3 regions of the Kribbella amoyensis genome follow, and region 1 is predicted to be linked to each of the others. Evidence: predicted binding sites of a transcription regulator. Region 1 holds the regulator's gene; each other region holds the start of a gene.

What was found. Region 1 encodes HrcA, which represses chaperone genes, less so after heat shock. Its sites were predicted from a motif close to TTGGCACTCGNNNNNNNCGAGTGCCAA; they were not measured.
Region 2: a site for HrcA is predicted at 2,026-2,052, ahead of FB561_RS39100 (FmdB family zinc ribbon protein). Genes of this name have one in related genera too.
Region 3: a site for HrcA is predicted at 1,534-1,560, ahead of groL (chaperonin GroEL). Genes of this name have one in related genera too.

What each region holds. Positions count from the first base shown of each region.
Region 1 covers NZ_VIVK01000001.1:4,265,403-4,268,675, reverse strand. The annotation lists gene FB561_RS20175 (16S rRNA (uracil(1498)-N(3))-methyltransferase) at 1-208, opposite strand, end outside; gene dnaJ (molecular chaperone DnaJ) at 222-1,364, opposite strand; gene hrcA (heat-inducible transcriptional repressor HrcA) at 1,405-2,424, opposite strand; gene FB561_RS20160 (Gfo/Idh/MocA family protein) at 2,562-3,273, opposite strand, start outside.
Region 2 covers NZ_VIVK01000001.1:134,615-137,887, forward strand. The annotation lists gene FB561_RS00690 (penicillin acylase family protein) at 1-1,809, opposite strand, end outside; gene FB561_RS39100 (FmdB family zinc ribbon protein) at 2,072-2,431, shown strand; gene cpaB (Flp pilus assembly protein CpaB) at 2,499-3,125, shown strand.
Region 3 covers NZ_VIVK01000001.1:416,695-419,967, reverse strand. The annotation lists gene FB561_RS02045 (hypothetical protein) at 1-114, shown strand, start outside; gene FB561_RS02040 (PspC domain-containing protein) at 135-464, opposite strand; gene FB561_RS02035 (MmcQ/YjbR family DNA-binding protein) at 597-944, shown strand; gene FB561_RS02030 (GNAT family N-acetyltransferase) at 941-1,501, opposite strand; gene groL (chaperonin GroEL) at 1,741-3,273, shown strand, end outside.

The sequences.
Region 1 (3,273 bases):
CGCGCTCCTCGACCGTGACGACCAGCCCGCCCTTGGAGGCGGACGTGACCGTCCCGTCGGCGTACGCGCCCTGTCCGTCGGTCAGGCGGACCCGCTCGCCCGGTCCGATCCGGCGGACGACGGCCGCGTGCCGGCCCTCGGCGCCGGTGAGGGCGAGATCCGGGGTGTCGGTGGACACCTCGGCGTGGTGGAAGACGGGGATACCCATCGGCCGGTGAGGCTCAGTGCGCGCCGAACGCGTCACGCAGGCGCCCGAAGACGCCCTTGTGCGCGGCCTGGACCTGACCCTGCGGCCGCTCCTCGCCGCGCAGTTCGGCGAGCTGGCGGAGCAGGTCGGACTGGGCGTCGTCGACCCGCGTCGGCGTCTCCACGATGACCTGGACGATCAGGTCGCCGCGGCCCGCGTGCCGCAACCGCGGGACGCCGCGAGCGGTCAGCGTGAGCGCCGTCCCGGACTGCGTGCCCGCCCGGATCTCCAGCGGCGTGGTCTCGCCCTCGAGCGTCGGCAGGTCGATCGTCGTACCGAGCGCGGCCGCCGTCATCGGCAGCGTCACCGTGCAGTGCAGGTCGTCGCCGTTGCGGGTGAAGATGTCGTGCGGCTCGACCTCGATCTCGACGTACAGGTCGCCGGCCGGGCCGCCGCCGGGGCCGACCTCGCCCTGGCCGGACAGCTGCACCCTGGTCCCGCTGTCGACGCCGCCGGGGATCTTCACCGTGACGGTGCGGCGGGACCGGACCCGGCCGTCACCGGAGCACTCGACGCACGGGTTCGGGATGGTGGTGCCGTAGCCGCGGCAGTTCGGGCACGGGCGCATCGTCCGGACCTCGCCGAGGAACGACCGCTGGGTGTGGGTCACCTCGCCGCGGCCGTGGCAGATGTCGCAGGTCACCGGCTCGGACCCGGCCGCCGCGCCCGACCCGGAACAGGTCGGGCAGAGCACCGCGGTGTCCACCTTGAGCTCGCGGGTGGTCCCGAACGCCGCCTCGCCGAGGTCGATCCGCAGCGGGATCAGCGCGTCCTGGCCGCGCCGGGTCCGCGGCCGCGGCCCGCGGGTGGCCCCGCCGGTCTGGCCGAAGAACGCGTCCATGATGTCGGTGAAGGTGAACGCCTGGCCGAACCCGGCCCCCGCACCGGCCCCGGCCGCGGTGCCCAACGGGTCGCCGCCGAGATCGTGGATCTGCCGCTTCTGCGGGTCGCTCAGCACCTGGAACGCGCGGCCGATCTCCTGGAACTTGTGGTGCGCGTCCTCGGAGTCGTTGACGTCCGGGTGGTACTGGCGGGCCAGCTTGCGGTAGGCCTTCTTGATCTCGTCCGCGGACGCGTCACGGCTGACGCCCAGGACGGCGTAGTAATCGGTGCTCATACTCCAGACCAAAGGTTGATGGCGGGGATCGTGGTGCTCGTCATGAGTCGGCCAGGATCTGGCTGACGTACCGCGCGATGGCGCGGACCGCGCCCATCGTGCTCGGGTAGTCCATATGGGTCGGGCCGACGATGCCGAGGGTGGCCAGCGCCTCCGACTTCGACCCGTACCCGGTCGCGACCACCGACGTGGTGGCCAGCTCCTCGTACGGGTTCTCGTGCCCGATCCGGACCGTGAGGGTCTGCGGATGGGTCGCCTCACCGAGCAGCCGGAGCAGGATCACGTGCTCCTCGAGCGCCTCCAGTACCGGCTTCACGTTGCGCTCGAAGTCGTCGCCGTACCGGGTCAGGTTGGCGGCGCCGCCGACCGCGATCCGCTGCTCGCCCTCGTCGGTGAAGGCCTCCAGCAGCGTGGTCACGATCGCGGCCACCAGCGGCCGGTCGGCCGGCGCGAACAACTCGGTGACGCTGGCCAGCGACGTCGCCGCGTCGGTCAGCCGCTGGCCGGCCAGGGCGGTGTTCAGCCGGGACCGCAGATCGGCGACCAGCCGCTCGTCCACCGCGGCCGGCGACTCGACGATCCGCTGCTCGACCCGGCCGGTACTGGTGATCAGCACCAGCAGCAGCCGCCGCGGCGTCATCGTGACCACCTCGACGTGCCGGACGCTGGACCGGATCAGGGTCGGGTACTGCACGATCGCGACCTGCCGGGTGATCTGGGCGAGCAGCCGGACCGTCCGCCGGACCACGTCGTCCAGGTCGACCGCGCCGGCGAGGAAGGACGAGATCGCCTTCTTCTCCGCCGGGGACAGCGGCTTGACCGTGCTGAGCTTGTCCACGAACAGCCGGTACCCAGCGTCAGTCGGGATCCGCCCCGCGCTGGTGTGCGGCTGGGTGATGTACCCCTCCTCCTCCAGCGCGGCCATGTCGTTACGGACCGTGGCCGGGGAGACGCCGAGGTTGTGCCGGTCGACCAGCGTCTTCGAGCCGACCGGCTCGTGGGTGGCGACGTAGTCCTCGACGATGGCCCGGAGTACGTCCAGCTTGCGGTCGTCCAGCACGCGCACCACCCTCTCCGTCGGCCCTGCCATCTCACTGGCACTCAAATCGTCCGAGTGCCAGTCTACCGAGCCGTACCGACTCGCACGGCCGGACCGTGGCGTGGGCCAGGTCTCAGACCCAGTCCTCTGGCCAGGTGTCAGGCGAGGTCGGGCGACGCCCCCAACGGTACGGCGGCCGGCCGGTCGACCGTGCTCGCCACGTCCAGCGACTGGTCCTGGGCCGCCGACTCGAGCAACGACTCCATGATGTCGAGCACGTGGTAGGCCAGCGCGCCGTCCGCGCGGTGCTTGCCGCCGGTGCGGATCGCGCGGGCCATGTCCGCGACCCCGACGCCCCGCCCGGCCCCGGCGTACCCGCCGGCCACGGGGAGTTCGGTCCAGTCACGCTGGGTGGCCGTGGCCAGCTCGACCTTGCCGTCGAACGCGTTCGGGTCCGGGACCGACAGGCTGCCCTCGGTCCCGTGCACCTCGATCCGCGGCAGCCGGGCCGCCCAGATGTCGAACGACATCAGCACCGTGGTCAACGCGCCCGACTCGTGCTCGAGGATGCCGGTGACGTGGGTCGGCACGTCGACGCCGAACACGGTCCCGGCCCGCGGCCCCTTGTGGACCTTGCGCTCCTGGTGCGCCCGGCCGGCGCGACCGGTGACCCGGCGGACCGGACCGAGCAGGGTGACCAGGCTGGTGACGTAGTACGGCCCCATGTCGAGCAGCGGACCGCCGCCGGCTTGGTAGTAGAACTCGGGCGCCGGGTGCCACAGCTCGTGCCCCGGCGTGACGAACGATGCGGTCGCCGCGGTCGGTACGCCGATGTCGCCCCGGTCGATCGCGGCCCGCGCGGTCTGGGTC
Region 2 (3,273 bases), 4.1 Mb from region 1:
CCGGAGCAGGTACGGCACCAGCGTCTCGGCGTTGCGGTTCTTGGTGTCCAGCTGGATCGAGGCCATCTTCTCGGCGTCCAGCTTGCCGGCCGCCCGGATCCGCTCGAGGATCTGCTGCGAGCGGTACCCGTAGTCCCAGTCGTTGGTCAAGTTGTACTGGTACGACTTCGGCACGACCGCCTGGTTCGCGGTGACGATCACGCCGTCGGCCGGGTCGAACTCGGTCGGCATCGCCTCGAACGGGATGTACCCGGCCCAGTCGAACTTCGGGTCCCATCCGGGCGCCGGCCAGTCCCCGGTACCGACCCGGCGGAGCGGGACCTTGCCGGGCGCCTGGTACCCGATGTGGCCCTCGCGGTCGGCGTAGACCAGGTTCTGCGAGGGGACCTCGAACAGGGTGGCCGCGGTCCGGAACGCGGTCCAGCTCTGCGCCCGGTTGAGCGCGAAGATCGCGTCCGCGGTCCGGCCCGGGGTGAGCGCGGTCCAGCGCAGCGAGATCCCGTACGGGGCCGAACTCTTGCCCTTCGCGGCCAGGGCGCCGGCTTCCTTGGCGTCGTCCTCGATATCGGAGATGAGCGGGCCGTGCCGGGTCTCCCGGACGGTGATCTTCTCCTCCTCGTCCTGGCCGGCCACCTTGAACGTCTCGGTCCGGGTCCGCAGCGGCTCGACCTTGCCGTTGTAGAGGACGCCGTTGCCGGTGATCCGTTCGAGGTACAGGTCCATCACGTCGGGGTTGAGGTTCGTGAAGCCCCAGGAGATCGCGCTGTTGTGCCCGATCACGACCCCCGGCAACCCGGAGAAGCTGAACCCGGACACGTCGAACGGGCACTGCACGCTGAACTTGTTGCAGTGCAGCCCGACCTGGGACCAGATCCCCGGCATCGTCGCGCCGAGGTGCGGGTCGTTGGCGAGCAGCGGCTTGCCGGTGGTGGTGTGCTCACCGGACACGACCCAGGCGTTCGACCCGATCCCGTCGCCGCGGCCGAGCAACGTCGGCAGCGCCTTGGCCACCTTGTCGACGCTGTCGAGCGACTTCAGCAGGTCCTGGGTGAGCATCGCGCGGCCGGGCGCCTGGCTCTCCACCGGCGTGGTGGTGAACTTGCCCTTGGCCACCGTGCCGCCGGGCAGGATCGGCTCGTTCCGCTCGTACGGGTACGCCGGGTAGAGCGAGTCGATGGTGCGAGCGGGCATCGTCGCGGCCAGCTTGGTCCGGGTGATCTCCTCGGTCATGTTGCCGCCGAGGTCCCACGCCATCGCCTTCAGCCAGGCCAGCGAGTCCGCCGCGGTCCACGGCTGCGGACGGTAGTCGGTCCCCTTCAGCGAGAGCACGGCGTACTCGAGGCTGAGGCCGGAGCCGGAGTGCCCGTCGAGGTACGCGTTCACGCCGCGGGCGTAGTCGTCCAGGTACTGCCGGGTGGCCGGGCTGAGCAGCCCGAGCTCCTTCTCGGCGATCCGCCGCCAGCCGAGGGTCCGGACGAACTTGTCGGTCGCCAGCGCGTCGCGGCCGAACAGCTCGGAGAGCCGTCCAGACGTCACGTGCCGGCGGAAGTCCATCTCGAAGAACCGGTCCTGAGCGTGCACATAGCCCTGTGCCGCGAACAGGTCGGCCGGCTTGTCCGCATAGATCTGCGGGATGCCGTTGGCGTCGCGGACCACCTCGACGTCCGCGTCCAGACCCGCCAGCTCGATGGTCCCGTCGTAGCTCGGGAACGAGTGACGGACCACGAAAACCCCGGTACCGGCCACCACCAGCAGCAGGGTGGCGAGCACGATACCGCTCAGGATGATGACTCGAAGCAGCCGACGCACGGACCAAACTTAGAGAATGCCGCCCCGCACCCCAAATGCAGATACCGGCCCCTTACCCTCCGTACTCGTTCGGGGCGGCCGAACTCCTCCCTCCGGCGCGCTCGCGGCGATCCGGTCCAGACCGGGCCGGCAGCGGGGACGGACCTCGGGTGGAGCCGGTCCGGAGCGTCCACGACCCGGCGCCGAGTTGGAATACTTCCGCCGTCTGGCGCATTATTAGCAGTCGAGTAGTAGGAGTGCCAACGGCTCGAAAGGGACAGACGTGCCGACGTACCAGTACCAGTGCACCGATTGCGGCGAGGCTCTCGAGGTCCGTCAGAGCTTCACCGACGACGCCCTGACCGTGTGCCCGAACTGCGAGGGCTCGCTCCGCAAGGTCTTCAACGCGGTCGGCGTGGTCTTCAAGGGCTCCGGCTTCTACCGCAACGACAGCCGCTCGACGAGCTCCAGTTCGTCGCCCGCCAAGTCGGACAGCAAGAGCGCGAGCTCCTCCAGCTCGTCTTCCTCTTCGTCGTCCTCCTCCTCGGACTCCGGCTCGTCGTCCTCCTCGTCCTCTTCTTCGTCGTCGACGTCCTCGTCGTCGTCCTCGTCGAGCGGCGGCAGCAAGACCAGCGCGGCCTGACCTTCCGCTCTCCGGGCCTGTGGACAACGGGCCCACCTCGCCAGGCGAAACTCGTACTTTCCCTGGCATGAAGCGTTCAGACTCTTTCCTCCGTACCGTCGTCCGAGCCGCCCGCTGGCACCGCCGCCTCCTGTCCGGCGTGGCCGCGGCCGCTGCCGTCTACTTCGCCCTCGGCGCCCTGGCCCCACCGCAGGCCCCGACCGTCGCCGTCCTCGCCGCGGCCCGCGATCTGCCCGGCGGCACGAAACCCACGCCCGCGGACGTTCGCACCATCCGCCTCCCACCCGCCGTCGTTCCCACCGGTGCGCTCCGCCCAGGCACGACCACCACCGACCGCATCCTGGCGAACCCGGTCCGAGCCGGCGAACCGCTCACCGACGCCCGCTTCCTCACCCCGACAGCACTTCCACCGGGCCTGGTCGCCTATCCCCTCCGCCTGGAGGATCCTGCCCTCGCGCCCCTCCTTCACCCCGGCGACCACCTCAACCTCTACGCCGCCACGTCCACCTCGACCGACACCGCCACCCAGGTCGCCAGCGGAGTCCGCGTGCTGGCGCTCCCCGCTCCCACGGCGCGCACCACGGCCACGGGCACCCTTGTCGTCCTCGCAGCCACCCCGGCGACGGTCGCTCGCCTGGCCCAGGCGAGCACGAATTCACGGATCACCGCCGCCCTCGCCCCGGACACCAGTTGAGCCGAGCCCGCAATGCGGCGGATCCTCACAGAGCGAACGGGTCCCGGTACAATCCGCTACCGCGCGGCGTGCTCCCTCGCCAGCCTGCGGACGGGCCCTTAGCTTGTCCGGAGTAAACCCCGTGGGTCCGCCCCGGGCCCTGGACCAC
Region 3 (3,273 bases), 3.8 Mb from region 1:
GGGCTCGAGGCACTGATCGCCCAGGTCGCGCCCGAGGTGGCCGCCGACCGCCAGGCAGCGGCGGCGGCCTTCGTCCAGCAACTGGAAGACGCCAAGAAACAAGGAAAGTTCTGATCCTCGCTCCGGCCGGCGGATCACGCGGCCGGCGGCTTGTCGTCGTAGATGCGGGTGGCGATGTCCGCCTCGGGCGAGTCCTGCTGGGGCTGCTGGATGTTCTGCTGGACGTTCTGCCAGACGGCCTTGCCGTCGGCCTCCGGGATCACGATCCACGCGACCACGTAGCCGAGCAGCGCGGAGCCGCCGGTGATCAGGGTGAGACCGACGATGCCCAGGCGGACCAGGGTGACGTCGATGTTCAGGTACTCCGCGATCCCGCCGGAGACACCGGACAGCATGCGCTGGTTCTTGGAGCGGCGGAGGACCTTGCCGGACAGGTTCGAGAAAGGTGCGGTGGAGTTCGTCATGTCCTCAACTCTGCTGCCTGCGGACCCCGCGGCACATCGGGATCGGTACCGAGCGGCCCCTGACCCGACCCCGGGACCCCCGGGCCGGGGTCCCTGACGACTTCTGTCGGTGCCGCCGCCTACGGTCGGAGGATGGAAGCGCAGGCGGTGCTGAAACTGGTGCTGGGGTTGCCGGGGGCGGAGGAGCAGGAGGGCTGGGCCGGGCAGCCGGCCTTCCGGGTTCGCAAGAAGGGCTTCGGGTACCTGTCCGAGGACGAGTCGACGCTGTTCCTGAAGTCGTTCCGGGAGGAGCAGCAGGCGCTGATCGCGGAGAACCCGGACGTCTACTCGTCCTGGTGGGAGTCCGGCCGGTTCGGCTGGCTCGTCATCGACCTGGCCGCGGCCGACGAGGACGAGGTCACCGAGCTGATCATCGAGGCCTGGCGGCTGACAGCCCCCAAGTACCTGATCAAGCAGTGGGAGACCACGCCACAGCCCTAACGGCGGACCAGGACCCACTGCGGGGAGGTCCGGGCGATCTCCTCGAAGCCGGCGTCGAGGTAGATCGAGAGGGGTCCGCGGTAGAGATCGGCCGACGGGACCCGGCCTGCTCGGGCGGTGTCGACCGCGCAGGCTTCCACCACGGTCGCGCCCTGGTCCCGGGCGAAGTCCACGGCCCCTTCGACCAGGTGAGCGGCGACGCCCTGGCGGCGGTGCGGGACCGGGACGACGAAGCACGTGATCACCCAGGCCTCGGGATCACCGCCGCGCCAGTTCGGTGACGCGAGCACGCGGGGATAGGCCGCCCGGGGAGCCACGGCACACCAGCCGACCGGCGTACCGTCGGGCGCGGTCGCCAGGACGCCGGGTGCCCGCTCGTCGCCGTGGACCTGGTCACGCAGCGCGTCCCGGTTGTTCTCCGGAGTGGCCGAGTTCCATGCCTTGCCGCGGAGCCGGAAGTACTGGCAGAAGCACCTGGACGGGTCACCGCGTTCGCCCATCACGGTGCGCACGTCCGCCCAGCGCTCGGGAGTGGTCGGTCCCACCTCGATACCCACACCGTCACCCTAGGCTCCTGGATGGTCGCTGGCTTGCACTCGGTTGGGGCGAGTGCTAATACTTGGTTAGCACTCACCAGGCGAGAGTGATAACAGTCGCGCCCGGTGAGTACTGCACAAAGACGGCCTCGATGAGGTGCCGGGACGCGACGGGACGTGACCGCCGCGGCACGGTGCCGTCCGTCGCGGGCATCCGGCCGGCTGGACCACAGAACTCGACGCGGGAGGACTCGCGGAGAATGCCCAAGCTGATTTCTTTCAATGAAGAGGCGCGCCGCGGCCTCGAGCGGGGGATGAACACCCTCGCCGACGCCGTCAAGGTGACGCTTGGCCCGAAGGGCCGCAACGTCGTGCTGGAGAAGAAGTGGGGCGCCCCCACGATCACCAACGACGGTGTCTCCATCGCCAAGGAGATCGAGCTCGAGGACCCGTACGAGAAGATCGGGGCCGAGCTCGTCAAGGAAGTTGCCAAGAAGACCGACGACGTCGCGGGTGACGGCACCACCACCGCCACCGTGCTGGCCCAGGCCCTCGTCCGCGAGGGGCTGCGCAACGTCGCCGCCGGCGCGAACCCGATGGGCCTGAAGAAGGGCATCGAGAAGGCGACCGAGGCCGTCAGCGAGCAGTTGCTGGCGCTGGCCAAGGACGTCGAGACCCGGGAGCAGATCGCTTCCACCGCCTCGATCTCCGCCGCCGACAACCAGGTCGGCCAGATCATCGCCGAGGCGATGGACAAGGTCGGCAAGGAAGGCGTCATCACCGTCGAGGAGAGCAACACCTTCGGTCTCGAGCTCGAGCTCACCGAGGGTATGCGCTTCGACAAGGGCTACATCTCGCCGTACTTCGTCACCGACACGGAGCGGATGGAAGCGGTCCTCGACGACCCGTACGTCCTCATCGTGAACAGCAAGATCTCGAGCATCAAGGACCTGGTCCCGGTGCTGGAGAAGGTGATGCAGACCGGCAAGCCGCTGGCCATCATCGCCGAGGACATCGAGGGCGAGGCGCTGGCGACCCTGGTCGTCAACAAGATCAAGGGCACCTTCAAGACCGTCGCCGTCAAGGCGCCGGGCTTCGGTGACCGCCGCAAGGCCATGCTCGGTGACATCGCCATCCTGACCGGTGGCCAGGTCATCTCCGAGGAGGTCGGCCTCAAGCTCGACTCCGCGGACCTGGAGCTGCTCGGCCAGGCGCGCAAGGTCGTCGTCACCAAGGACGAGACCACCATCGTCGAGGGCACCGGCGAGGCCGCCGCGATCGAGGGCCGGGTCAACCAGATCCGCGCCGAGATCGAGAAGTCCGACTCCGACTACGACCGCGAGAAGCTGCAGGAGCGGCTGGCCAAGCTGGCCGGCGGCGTCGCGGTGATCAAGGTCGGCGCGGCCACCGAGGTCGAGCTGAAGGAGCGCAAGCACCGCATCGAGGACGCCGTCCGCAACGCGAAGGCGGCCGTCGAGGAGGGCATCGTCGCCGGTGGCGGCGTGGCCCTGCTGCAGGCCTCCGTGGTGGCGTTCGAGAAGCTCGAGCTCGAGGGCGACGAGGCGACCGGCGCGCAGATCGTGAAGCAGGCCGTCGAGGCCCCGCTGAAGCAGATCGCCGTCAACGCCGGCCTCGAGGGTGGCGTCGTGGTGGAGAAGGTTCGCAACCTCGAGCCGGGTCACGGTCTGAACGCCGCGACCGGTGAGTACGTGGACCTGATCAAGACCGGCATCATCGACCCGGCCAAGGTGACCCGCTCGGCGCTGCAGAACGCGGCGTCCATCGCGGCCCTG